DNA from 2 places in the Caloranaerobacter ferrireducens genome. Region 2 is predicted to be linked to the other one. Evidence: riboswitches for the same ligand, from Rfam matches in the RefSeq annotation. Region 2 holds a riboswitch; the other holds the start of a gene.
What was found. Region 2 has a riboswitch for S-adenosylmethionine ahead of BFN48_RS09590 (methionine ABC transporter ATP-binding protein). Riboswitches for the same ligand answer to the same signal wherever they lie in the genome.

Region 1 (5,310 bases), on a different contig from region 2:
ACAGGTTGTCCGTCTTCTGGAACTGCTTTGATCTCCCACTTCCAGAAGGATATAAAAGGATGATTATTTTTATCTATTGCAAATATAGGCAGTTTATCCCATTGATATGATGGAGATGAAATCATCTTTCCATTTGATATGACAACTCCTAAAGGAAAGGAATTTTTAGCTGTTGAGAAAAAATCACCATTGATACCTGCAACAGCTTGGGAAATCTTTATCATGTTAGATAGGGTTTCTCTTTTAGAGATTCCTTCTTCATTAAAAAGAACATCTAAGCTAGTGTATTTATCTTTTAAATTTACTCTTAAAACGTTTATATTCCACCAACCGTCAGAGGTAAATTTTTGAATGTGTTCATGTATGATACCACTTGAAATATTTTCTACAGTTTTTCTTTCGTGGATCAGTATTGGCTTGTCTGCAAAACTTAGAGACAAGCTCGAAAATATGATTATTCCACTAGTTATATATGAAACTACTTTTTTGAAAAGTCTATTCATAGTTATCCCCCTTTGAATTCAGTAACCAGTCACTAAAACCACAAATTTAACTGTTCTTTATTTTTGATAGCTGTAATAAGTCTGTCTCTTGCTTGAGGAATATCTTTATATACATTTTTCATAAGATGTTTTACATATTCTCTTTTGGTATTTCTATTTGCAGGACAAGGACTTTCTACAGTAGGTAGGTTATGTTTTTTAACAGCTCCTTTTATTTGATGTTCTGTAACATATATCATAGGTCTGATTACTGTAATATCTTTTCTGGACATATAAGTTTTAGGTGAAAAAGTATTTATTCTTCCTTCATAAAACATGCTTAAGAATAATGTTTCGATGGCATCGTCTGCATGATGTCCTAGAGCTAGTTTATTTAAACCTTTTTCTTTCATGAGGTCATGCAGGGCTCCTCTTCTCATTCTCGCACAAAGCGAACAAGGATTTTTTTCTTTTCTAATATCGAAAATAATTTTACCTATTTGGGTTTCTTTTATAGTATATGGGACATCAATTTCTTTTACGAATTCTTTTACTTTAGATAAATCAAAATCTTCAAAACCCAAAGTTAAAGTGATAGCTTCTAATTCATATTTTACTGGACTAAATCTTTGGAATATCTTTAATCCATATAATAGAGTCAAACTGTCTTTTCCGCCTGAAACTCCAACGGCAATTCTATCGCCATCTTCTATAAGGTTAAATTCTTCTACTGCTTTTCTTATTGCCCCTACTATTCTTCTCATGTAATCAATCCTTCCTCTTCTTGTGTGTAATGTTTGTATTAAATGGATTTGTTTGTAATACTTATTATATACTATTTAGCTAAGGTTTAGATTACAAAAGGATTACAAAACAAAAAAACAGCTGAGAATATTCTCAGCTGTTTTTTTCTGGTCGGGGTGGAGGGACTCGAACCCCCGGCCCCATGGTCCCAAACCACGTGCGCTACCAAACTGCGCCACACCCCGTTGACTTGTCACGAATGTTATTTTAAAACATATTGAGTTAACTTGCAATACTGTTAACAACCAATCAATTGAAATTACATTAGAAATTCTAATTAATTCTTAGTTTTTCTTTATAATTCATAGGAAATTATAATAAAATCTTATATAAAAAAATTAATGTTGATTTTATTGAAACTTTTTCTGGCATGCTTACATGCCAGAGTCGTTATAAACTTCGTTAAATTGTGGATAATTTTGAATATAATTTCCGTTTATGGATATAGGCAAAATCTTCCTAAATTTATTTAAATCCAAGATTTGGTTCTAATTCTTACCATTATGAAATAACCAATGTAGAATTGCGAAAAAATATTTCTATTTTTTTCTTCATACTATATAATTTATTATAGTGCTGTCTTTCGTTGTTCGCTGTTCGTCGTTCGAAACGCAAATTGCAAATGATGGATCGAAAACAAGAGGCGAAAAGCGAATAGCGAGCGACGAATAACCAATATAGAACGAGGTGATTTATATGTTAGTGCAAACTTTAAAAGTTTTAAAGGATGAACTCATTGTAATGCTTGTTGCTGCTGCACCTATTTTTGAATTAAGAGGAGCGATACCACTTGGAATAGCTATGGGTTTTACACCTGTACATAGTACAGTATTAAGTATTATAGGTAATTTAATACCCGTACCTTTTTTGCTTAAGTTATTGAAACCTTTATTTGATTATTTTGGAAGGACGAAGATGTTTGGTAAAATTGTAGACTGGATTAAGCAAAGGACTTTAAAAAGAAGTAAAAAAGTTGAGAAATATAGTGCTTTAGGGTTATTTCTTTTAGTAGCAATACCATTACCATCTACTGGTGCTTGGACTGGATGTGTAGCAGCGACTTTGTTTAATATAGATTTCAAATATTCTTTTCCAGCAATTGTGGCAGGTGTATTTACAGCCGGATTAATAGTTTTTATTTTAAGTAATCAAGTTGTTGGATTGATGTAGATAGTTAGGTACTAGGTACTAGATATAAAAAAGAAGACAGGGAACAGAGGACAGGGGACAGGAAAAAATGCGAAATAAATCGCTGTTCGCTATTCGTTTTTCGCTGTTCGTCAAATAAAGACAAGAAGCGAATGGCGAATGACGAATAGCCAATGACGAAAAATACTGACGACAGTTAGATTATAAACTTTATGAAAAATGAAGAAAAAACTGTTGACTTAGTTTGCAAGCTGTGATATTATACTTTGAGGACAATTTAATAAAAATCTTGATACCTTATCAAGAGTGGTGGAGGGAATGGGCCCTGTGAAACCCGGCAACCGGTAACTAAAGTTACACGGTGCTAAGTCCCACAGAATGTAGATTCTGAAAGATGAGGTTTAATTCAGAGTATTACCTCTTCCTTTTGGAAGGGGATTTTTTTAATTTTGGGTACTAGGTGCTGGGGCAGAGAAATGTAAAATTGAAAATTTTTTGTAGCGGAGAATTAATTCTCCGCTACTATGGAAGATACTCTGCTACAGATGACACGATATGTTGAAATTGGTCAATAGTCGATAGTCAATAGACTAATGACTACTAACTAATAACCATCACCTGTGAGTTGACAACTTATGATATAACATAAAAAAACTATAATTGCTAATAATAACCATGTAAACTCTATCTATATTTAATGTTGAATTTAATATTTAACATTTAAAATTTTAAATTTAAAATTCATATTGTATGGGAGGTATGAAGATGAGAAAATGGTTATTTACTTCAGAATCAGTTACTGAAGGACATCCTGATAAAATCTGTGACCAAATTTCAGATGCAGTGCTTGACGCTATATTAAAATGCGACCCAGAAGCAAGAGTAGCATGTGAAACATCAGTTACTACAGGACTAGTTTTAGTATCAGGAGAGATTACAACTAAGTGTTATGTAGATATACCAAAAATCGTAAGAAAGACTATTGAAGATATTGGTTACACTAGAGCTAAGTATGGTTTTGACTGCGATACTTGTGCAGTTTTAACTTCTATTGATGAGCAGTCTCCTGATATTGCTATGGGAGTTGATGAAGCATTAGAACACAGAGAAGAAGCAAAAGATGAACTTGACTTAATTGGTGCTGGAGACCAAGGTATAATGTTTGGTTTTGCTTGTAATGAAACACCAGAACTTATGCCACTTCCAATATCATTAGCACACAAATTAGCAAGAAGATTAGCAGAAGTTAGAAAGAATGGTACTCTAGATTACTTAAGACCAGATGGTAAAACTCAAGTTACAGTTGAATATCATGACGATAAACCTGTAAGAATAGATGCGATAGTTATTTCTACTCAACACAGTCCAGAGGTAGATTTAAAGACTATCGAAAGAGATTTAAGAGAACATGTAATAAGAAAAGTTATACCAAATGAATACTTAGATAATGAAACAAAATATTACATCAACCCAACTGGCAGATTCGTAATAGGTGGACCTCAAGGAGATGCTGGTTTAACAGGAAGAAAGATTATTGTTGATACTTATGGTGGATATGCTCGTCATGGTGGTGGAGCATTCTCAGGAAAGGATCCTACTAAAGTTGACAGATCAGCTGCATACGCTGCAAGATATGTTGCAAAAAATATAGTTGCTGCTGGATTAGCAGATAAATGTGAAGTTCAACTTGCATACGCTATAGGTGTTGCTCATCCAGTTTCAGTACTTGTAGATACATTTGGAACAGGAAAGATAGAAGAAAGCAAAATTGAAGAATTAGTTAAGAAACACTTTGACTTAAGACCTGCAGCTATCATAAGAGATTTAGACTTAAGAAGACCAATTTACAGACAAGTAGCTGCATACGGACATTTTGGAAGAACAGATATAGATTTACCATGGGAAAAGACAGACAAGGCTGAAATATTAAGAAAAGAAGGTTTAGGTGAATAATATTTAAAATATCCTTGACATATAATCTTGTTCATAGTAGAATAATTGAAAGACAAAGTATCTTTAACCTAGTCCAGAGAGGCTAGGAAGGTATTAAATAGTGGCGTTTGTGTGTGTATATATAGCACATGGCTTAATTGTCGTGTCTATATGACTATAAATGTGCTTATAACCTTCCTCGTCTCGATGAGGAAGGTTTTTGTTTTGCCTTTAATATAGTCCAGTGAGGCTAAAAAGGAGGAGATAAAATGTTAAAAGGAAGGCATTTAATTGAACCAAACGATTTTACTATTAAGGAGCTAGACGAAATATTTACTCTAGCAGAAGACATAATTAAAAAACCAGATGCTTATTCAGACATTTGTAGAGGGAAGTTATTGGCAACACTTTTCTATGAACCTTCTACAAGGACTAAATTTAGTTTTGAAGCAGCGATGTTGAGATTGGGTGGAAATGTAATCGGTTTTTCAGAAGCAAAATCAACTTCGGTAGCAAAGGGAGAAAGTATTGCAGATACCATTAGAACTATCGGATGTTATGCAGATATAGCTGTAATGAGACATCCTAAAGAAGGTGCTCCAAAGCTTGCTTCAAAATATTCCAATATTCCAGTTATAAATGCAGGTGATGGAGGACATCAGCATCCAACCCAGACTCTTACCGACCTTCTCACTATTAAACTTATCAAAAAAAGCATTTCTAATCATACAATAGGACTTTGTGGTGACTTGAAATTCGGTAGGACAGTTCATTCTCTTGTAAAAGCATTATCCAGATATCAAAATATAAAGTTTGTTTTTATATCCCCATCTGAGCTTAAAATTCCCCAATATATTAAGGATGAATTAAAAGGACATGAATATTATGAAACTTCTAGTCTGGAAGATGTAATAGACAAGCTGGATATACTGTATATGACTAG
Region 2 (5,310 bases):
TTCATAACAGCATTCACAACTTTTCTTATAATTTCATAATCGTATCCTTTATAGGCTAAATGTTGAGATAACTTCTGATATATTTTATTTCTCTCCTTATCTTTTATACTTCTTAATTTTTTCTTAGCTAAATAAACTGCATTTTCATAAATTTTTTCATCTTCTATTTCTGAAATAACTTTGTTTATTATATCTTCACTTATTTTTTTCTTTGTTAATTCAAATATGATACGTTTTTTTCCATATTTATTGCTACTTAATTTATTTCTAACATAACTTTTTGCATATTCTTCATCATCAACCATTTTATAATTCTTTAAAATTTCTATTACATTATCTATAATTTCATCTTGATAACCTTCTTTAGATAACTTATCTCTAAGTAACATCTCACTATGCATTGTTCTCGCCAATATACTAAAAGCTTTATTTTTAGCTCTTTTAAGGTTTTCATCAAATATTAGAAGTTCTAACTTTTCTTTATCTACTTGAACTCCTTCTTCAATTCTAAATTTATAAATAACTTCTTTATGAACCCCAGCAAAAAATTCATGATCAATATATATATTAACTTTTTCTTTATTATTTTTTTGTTCAACTATTTTGGTAACAATGCCCATAATTATTCCTTCTTTCTAAATCCCTATAATCTTGAGCAAAACATAAATCGAATAAAAGCATGAACCCTTCAATATCAATTCTTCTTCACTACCACTTTTTATAGTAAAAGGAGATGAAATTTTAATACTACATGGGTAAAATAGCTCTATGCCTCCCTTAGTAAGAAAATCAGCAATTAAATGGCTAATATAGCCTATAATGAAACCTTTATATACTCCAATTAAATTATATCTTATTGCTAAAATTTTAACAACCATTGAAAATAGTAAAAGACCTAACAAACTATGAGTAAATCCTCTATGATGAGATAATCCTGTAAAGGCTAAAGTTATAGATAAAATTTTTAAAAGCCTACTGTTTAAACTTATACCGAAATAAATACATCCAAAACTTAAAGTTATATAAAATATAAATTTAAATATTTTATTTTTCCTAAAAAGAAGTTTCTGATTTAATTTGCTCTTGGGATGATCTATATCTGGTAATAAAGCCCCCAAAACTGTTGAAGAAATAAAAATAATACCCTTTTCCAAAGAATAATCTGAAATGGCAGTAACCCCAGCTGCAATTCCTAGCATAACATGTGTCTTACCCTTCATCTTTTGTATCCTCCGGCTGATTCTTATAAATATTTCTTATAAATATATAGAACACTAGTTCTAGTATACCATAGATTATAACTTATTTAAATAGCTGAAACAAAGCTATTTAAATAAGTTTGTTTCTTAGTGCTTTTTAACAAAAACTGTTTAACCAAAAAAAAAGTATTGACAAACTCTATAAAATGATTTAGAATTTTAGACTATAGTGACAAAAATAAATAATACGCTCTTATCCAGAGAGGTGGAGGGACTGGCCCTATGAAGCCCGGCAACCTGTGTTCCAAAACACAAGGTGCCAATTCCTGCGGTATAAGATATACCGAGAGATGAGAGAGAGAAATAAGTTTTTTATGCCTCTTTCATCTGAAAGAGGCTTTTTTAATACCCTCCCTGCAGAAGGGGTATTATTATAACTATTTTAATTTAGTACATTAAATTGATAAAGGAGTGAAGTAATTGATTGTAATTCAAAATCTCAGCAAAATATATGAAAGTAAAAATGAAAAAATACATGCTTTAAAAGATATCAATTTAGAAATAAAAAAAGGTGAAATTTTTGGAATCATGGGTTTAAGTGGAGCAGGAAAGTCTACTCTTATTCGCTGTATAAATCTTCTTGAGAAACCTACTAGTGGTAGTGTTTTTATTAACAAAAAAGACATAACGGTTTTAAATAAACATGAACTCAGGGAAATAAGAAAACGTATTGGAATGATTTTTCAACATTTTAATCTCCTTAACTCAAGAACTGTTTTTGAAAATGTAGCTTTTCCACTTGAAATTTCAGGTTATAACAAGAAACAAATTAAAGAAAGAGTAGAAAATTTGTTATCTTTAGTTGAACTCTCAGATAAAAGGAATGCCTATCCTTCCCAGTTAAGTGGAGGACAAAAACAAAGAGTTGCTATAGCTCGTGCTCTTGCTAATCAACCAGATATTTTACTGTGTGATGAAGCAACTTCTGCTCTTGACCCTAAGACAACAAAATCTATTTTGAAACTTCTTAAAGAAATTCAAAGTAAATTTGGTCTTACAATAGTTCTTATAACACATCAAATGGAAGTAATTCGTGATATTTGCGATAGAGTTGCAATTATTGAAAATGGAAAAATAATCGAGTTAGATACAGTTGAAACAATATTTACAAATCCTAAAACAAAAACTGCTAAAGCCTTTGTTTCACATATTCAACATAATAAAGAAGAAATTAGTTTTCCTAAGGCGTCTGGTTCTAGGGTTATTAGATTAAAACTTTTAGGTGAAGTTGTAAAAAAGCCTATTATTTCTCAATTGATTAGACATTTTTCAATAGATATTAATATTCTATCAGGTAATATAAATGAATTACAAACAACAAATATAGGGACTCTGCTTATACAAATTTACGGAAAGAATGATGAAATAGAAAATGCAATCAAATGGCTTAAAAAAGAGAAAATAGGATTGGAGGTTGTATGGAATGGATAATTTGATAGAATTACTTTTTCCTTCTTTATGGGAAACAATTTACATGGTAACAGCCTCAACAATATTTGCTCTAATTCTAGGTTTCCCTCTAGGTATTTTACTAGTAGTTACAGAAAAAAACGGTATTTGGGAAAAACCTATACTAAATTCAATACTAGGAACTATTATAAATGTATGTCGTTCTTTTCCATTTATTATTTTGATGATTCTAGTTTTCCCTCTATCGCGTATCCTTGTAGGAACTTCTATAGGAACTACAGCCAGTATAATACCATTAGCAATTGCAGCTGCTCCTTTTGTAGCAAGGATTATTGAGAGTTCCTTTAAGGAAGTAGATAGTGGAGTTATAGAAACAGCTTTAGCAATGGGAGCTACAATCCCACAAATCATTTTTAAAGTACTTATTCCTGAAGCTTTGCCTTCATTAGTACTTGGTATCACTCTAACAATCATAAATTTAATTGGCTATTCAGCTATGGCTGGTGCTATTGGAGGAGGTGGTTTAGGAGATTTAGCAATACGTTATGGGCTTTATCGTTTTGAAACTGGTGTAATGATTGCATCTGTAATAATAATTATTCTACTTGTACAGGGAGTACAAGCTATAGGCAATAAAATTGCATTGAATATTAGTAAAAAAAGATAAGGAGGAATAAATATGAAAAAGTCTTTAATTCTATTACTAATTATTTCTATATTAGGTGGTGTTATTCTTAGTGGTTGCCAATCTTCAAAAGAAGATAATAATGTACTAAAAGTTGGGGCTACTCCAGTACCTCACGCGCAAATACTTGAAGTAGTAAAAAATAAACTTAAAGAGCAAGGGATAGATTTACAAATTATTGAATTTACTGACTATGTAAAACCAAACTTAGCCTTAGCAGAAAAAGAAATTGATGCAAACTTCTTTCAACACATACCATATATGAATAGCTTTGCTAAGAAAAACAATATAGATATTGTATCTATAGGAGCAATACACGTTGAACCACTTGGATTATATTCAGAAAAAGTAAAATCAGTGGAAGAATTAAAAGAAGGTGCAGTTATTGCTATACCAAACGATCCTACAAACTGCGGCAGAGCTCTTATACTTCTTGAAAAAAATGGGCTTATAAAACTTAAAGAAAATGCAGGTCTTGAAGCTACAGAAAAAGATATAATTGAAAACCCAAAAAGATTTGTGTTTAAATCCTTAGAAGCAGCTCAACTTCCAAGAGTACTTAAAGATGTTGACGGTGCTGTGATTAATGGAAATTATGCCTTAGAGGCAGGTCTTATACCTACAAAAGATGCTATTTTGCTTGAAGATGGTGATTCTCCTTACGCAAATATTGTAGCTGTTAGAAAAGGAGAAGAAAACAATCCAAAATTAAAGGCACTAATTAAAGCTCTTCAATCAGAAGAAGTTAAGAAATTTATTGAAAAAGAGTATAATGGAGGAGTTATACCAGCATTTTAATACTCTTTGAAATTGTTAACTAATATTAAGGCTAAACATATTAAACCCTCCTCTTAATTTGTTGTTTTAAGAGGAGGGTTTCCTTATTCAAACATATTAAACCCTTCACCTAATACTTCACGTACTGTAGATACTGTAACAAATGCTTTATTATCAATTTTCTTTATATAGCTTTTTAATCTGATAAATTCTTTTTTATTCATAACAGCCATTATAACAGGTCTAGTTTTATTCGTATATGCACCCTCTGCATAATAAATTGTAGCTCCTCTTTCAAGTTCTTTTGTTATAAACCTCTTTATCTTATTAGGAACTGAGCTTATTACTGTAACATTCATTTTAACATTAAGCCCCTCTATTACATTATCTATAATAAATCCGTTCATTATTACTCCTAATAAAGCATATAATCCTAATTTAGTTCCAAAAGTAAGTATAGCTAACAATGTAACTACAAAATCAGCCATTAATAGTGATTTGCCTATATCTATCGAGAAAAATTTGTTTAATATTTTAGCTATAATATCAGTACCACCAGTTGAAGCATTTTGATAAAATATTATTGCCATACCTATTCCCTGGATAAGAATACCATAAAACAAGTTCAATAATATATCATCTGTCAATGGTCCATTTATAGTAAAATATTTTTCGAAAATCCACATAGCTCCTGAAAGTCCAAAACTAGCATATATTGTTTTTGCTCCAAATTGAGTACCAATTAGCAAAAATGCTACAACAAACAGTATTAAATTCATAATAAACATTAAAGCTCCGATAGATACTGAAGGAAATACACTCTTAATTACCATTGCAAGCCCTGTAATCCCACCTACTGCCAAGTCTGCTGGTACAAGAAAAAAACTTAATGCAAAAGCTACAATAATGATTCCTATACTTATTATAATATAATCCTTTAATATATTTCTCATAACATCACCTCTAACCTCAAAGTTATCATATTTTCATTGTCCCTGATTTTAAAAATCTATCATGCCATGATAAAGCTTCACTTAGTATATGTGGAGTGTGTTTATATTTGTTAGATTGTGCTCTTTTAAAATAATCTCTTAACATCGGTTTAAAATCAGGATGTGCACAGTTTTCTATTATAACCTTAGCACGCTCTTTTGGACTCAATCCTCTTAAATCAGCTAC

Region 1: it holds a riboswitch for S-adenosylmethionine, as region 2 does, so the genes downstream of both, metK (methionine adenosyltransferase) here and BFN48_RS09590 (methionine ABC transporter ATP-binding protein) in region 2, are expected to answer to the same signal.

The regions. Positions count from the first base shown of each region.
Region 1 covers NZ_MDJR01000004.1:164,593-169,902, reverse strand. The annotation lists gene BFN48_RS08080 (phosphodiester glycosidase family protein) at 1-503, opposite strand, end outside; gene BFN48_RS08075 (tRNA 2-thiocytidine biosynthesis TtcA family protein) at 536-1,246, opposite strand; tRNA gene BFN48_RS08070 (tRNA-Pro) at 1,395-1,471, opposite strand; gene BFN48_RS08065 (COG2426 family protein) at 1,983-2,456, shown strand; SAM riboswitch class I at 2,730-2,836, shown strand; gene metK (methionine adenosyltransferase) at 3,201-4,388, shown strand; gene pyrB (aspartate carbamoyltransferase) at 4,637-5,310, shown strand, end outside.
Region 2 covers NZ_MDJR01000006.1:95,806-101,115, forward strand. The annotation lists gene BFN48_RS09580 (regulatory protein RecX) at 1-620, opposite strand, end outside; gene BFN48_RS09585 (metal-dependent hydrolase) at 636-1,220, opposite strand; SAM riboswitch class I at 1,450-1,556, shown strand; gene BFN48_RS09590 (methionine ABC transporter ATP-binding protein) at 1,680-2,690, shown strand; gene BFN48_RS09595 (methionine ABC transporter permease) at 2,683-3,336, shown strand; gene BFN48_RS09600 (MetQ/NlpA family ABC transporter substrate-binding protein) at 3,349-4,152, shown strand; gene BFN48_RS09605 (YitT family protein) at 4,236-5,084, opposite strand; gene BFN48_RS09610 (acetyl-CoA hydrolase/transferase family protein) at 5,110-5,310, opposite strand, start outside.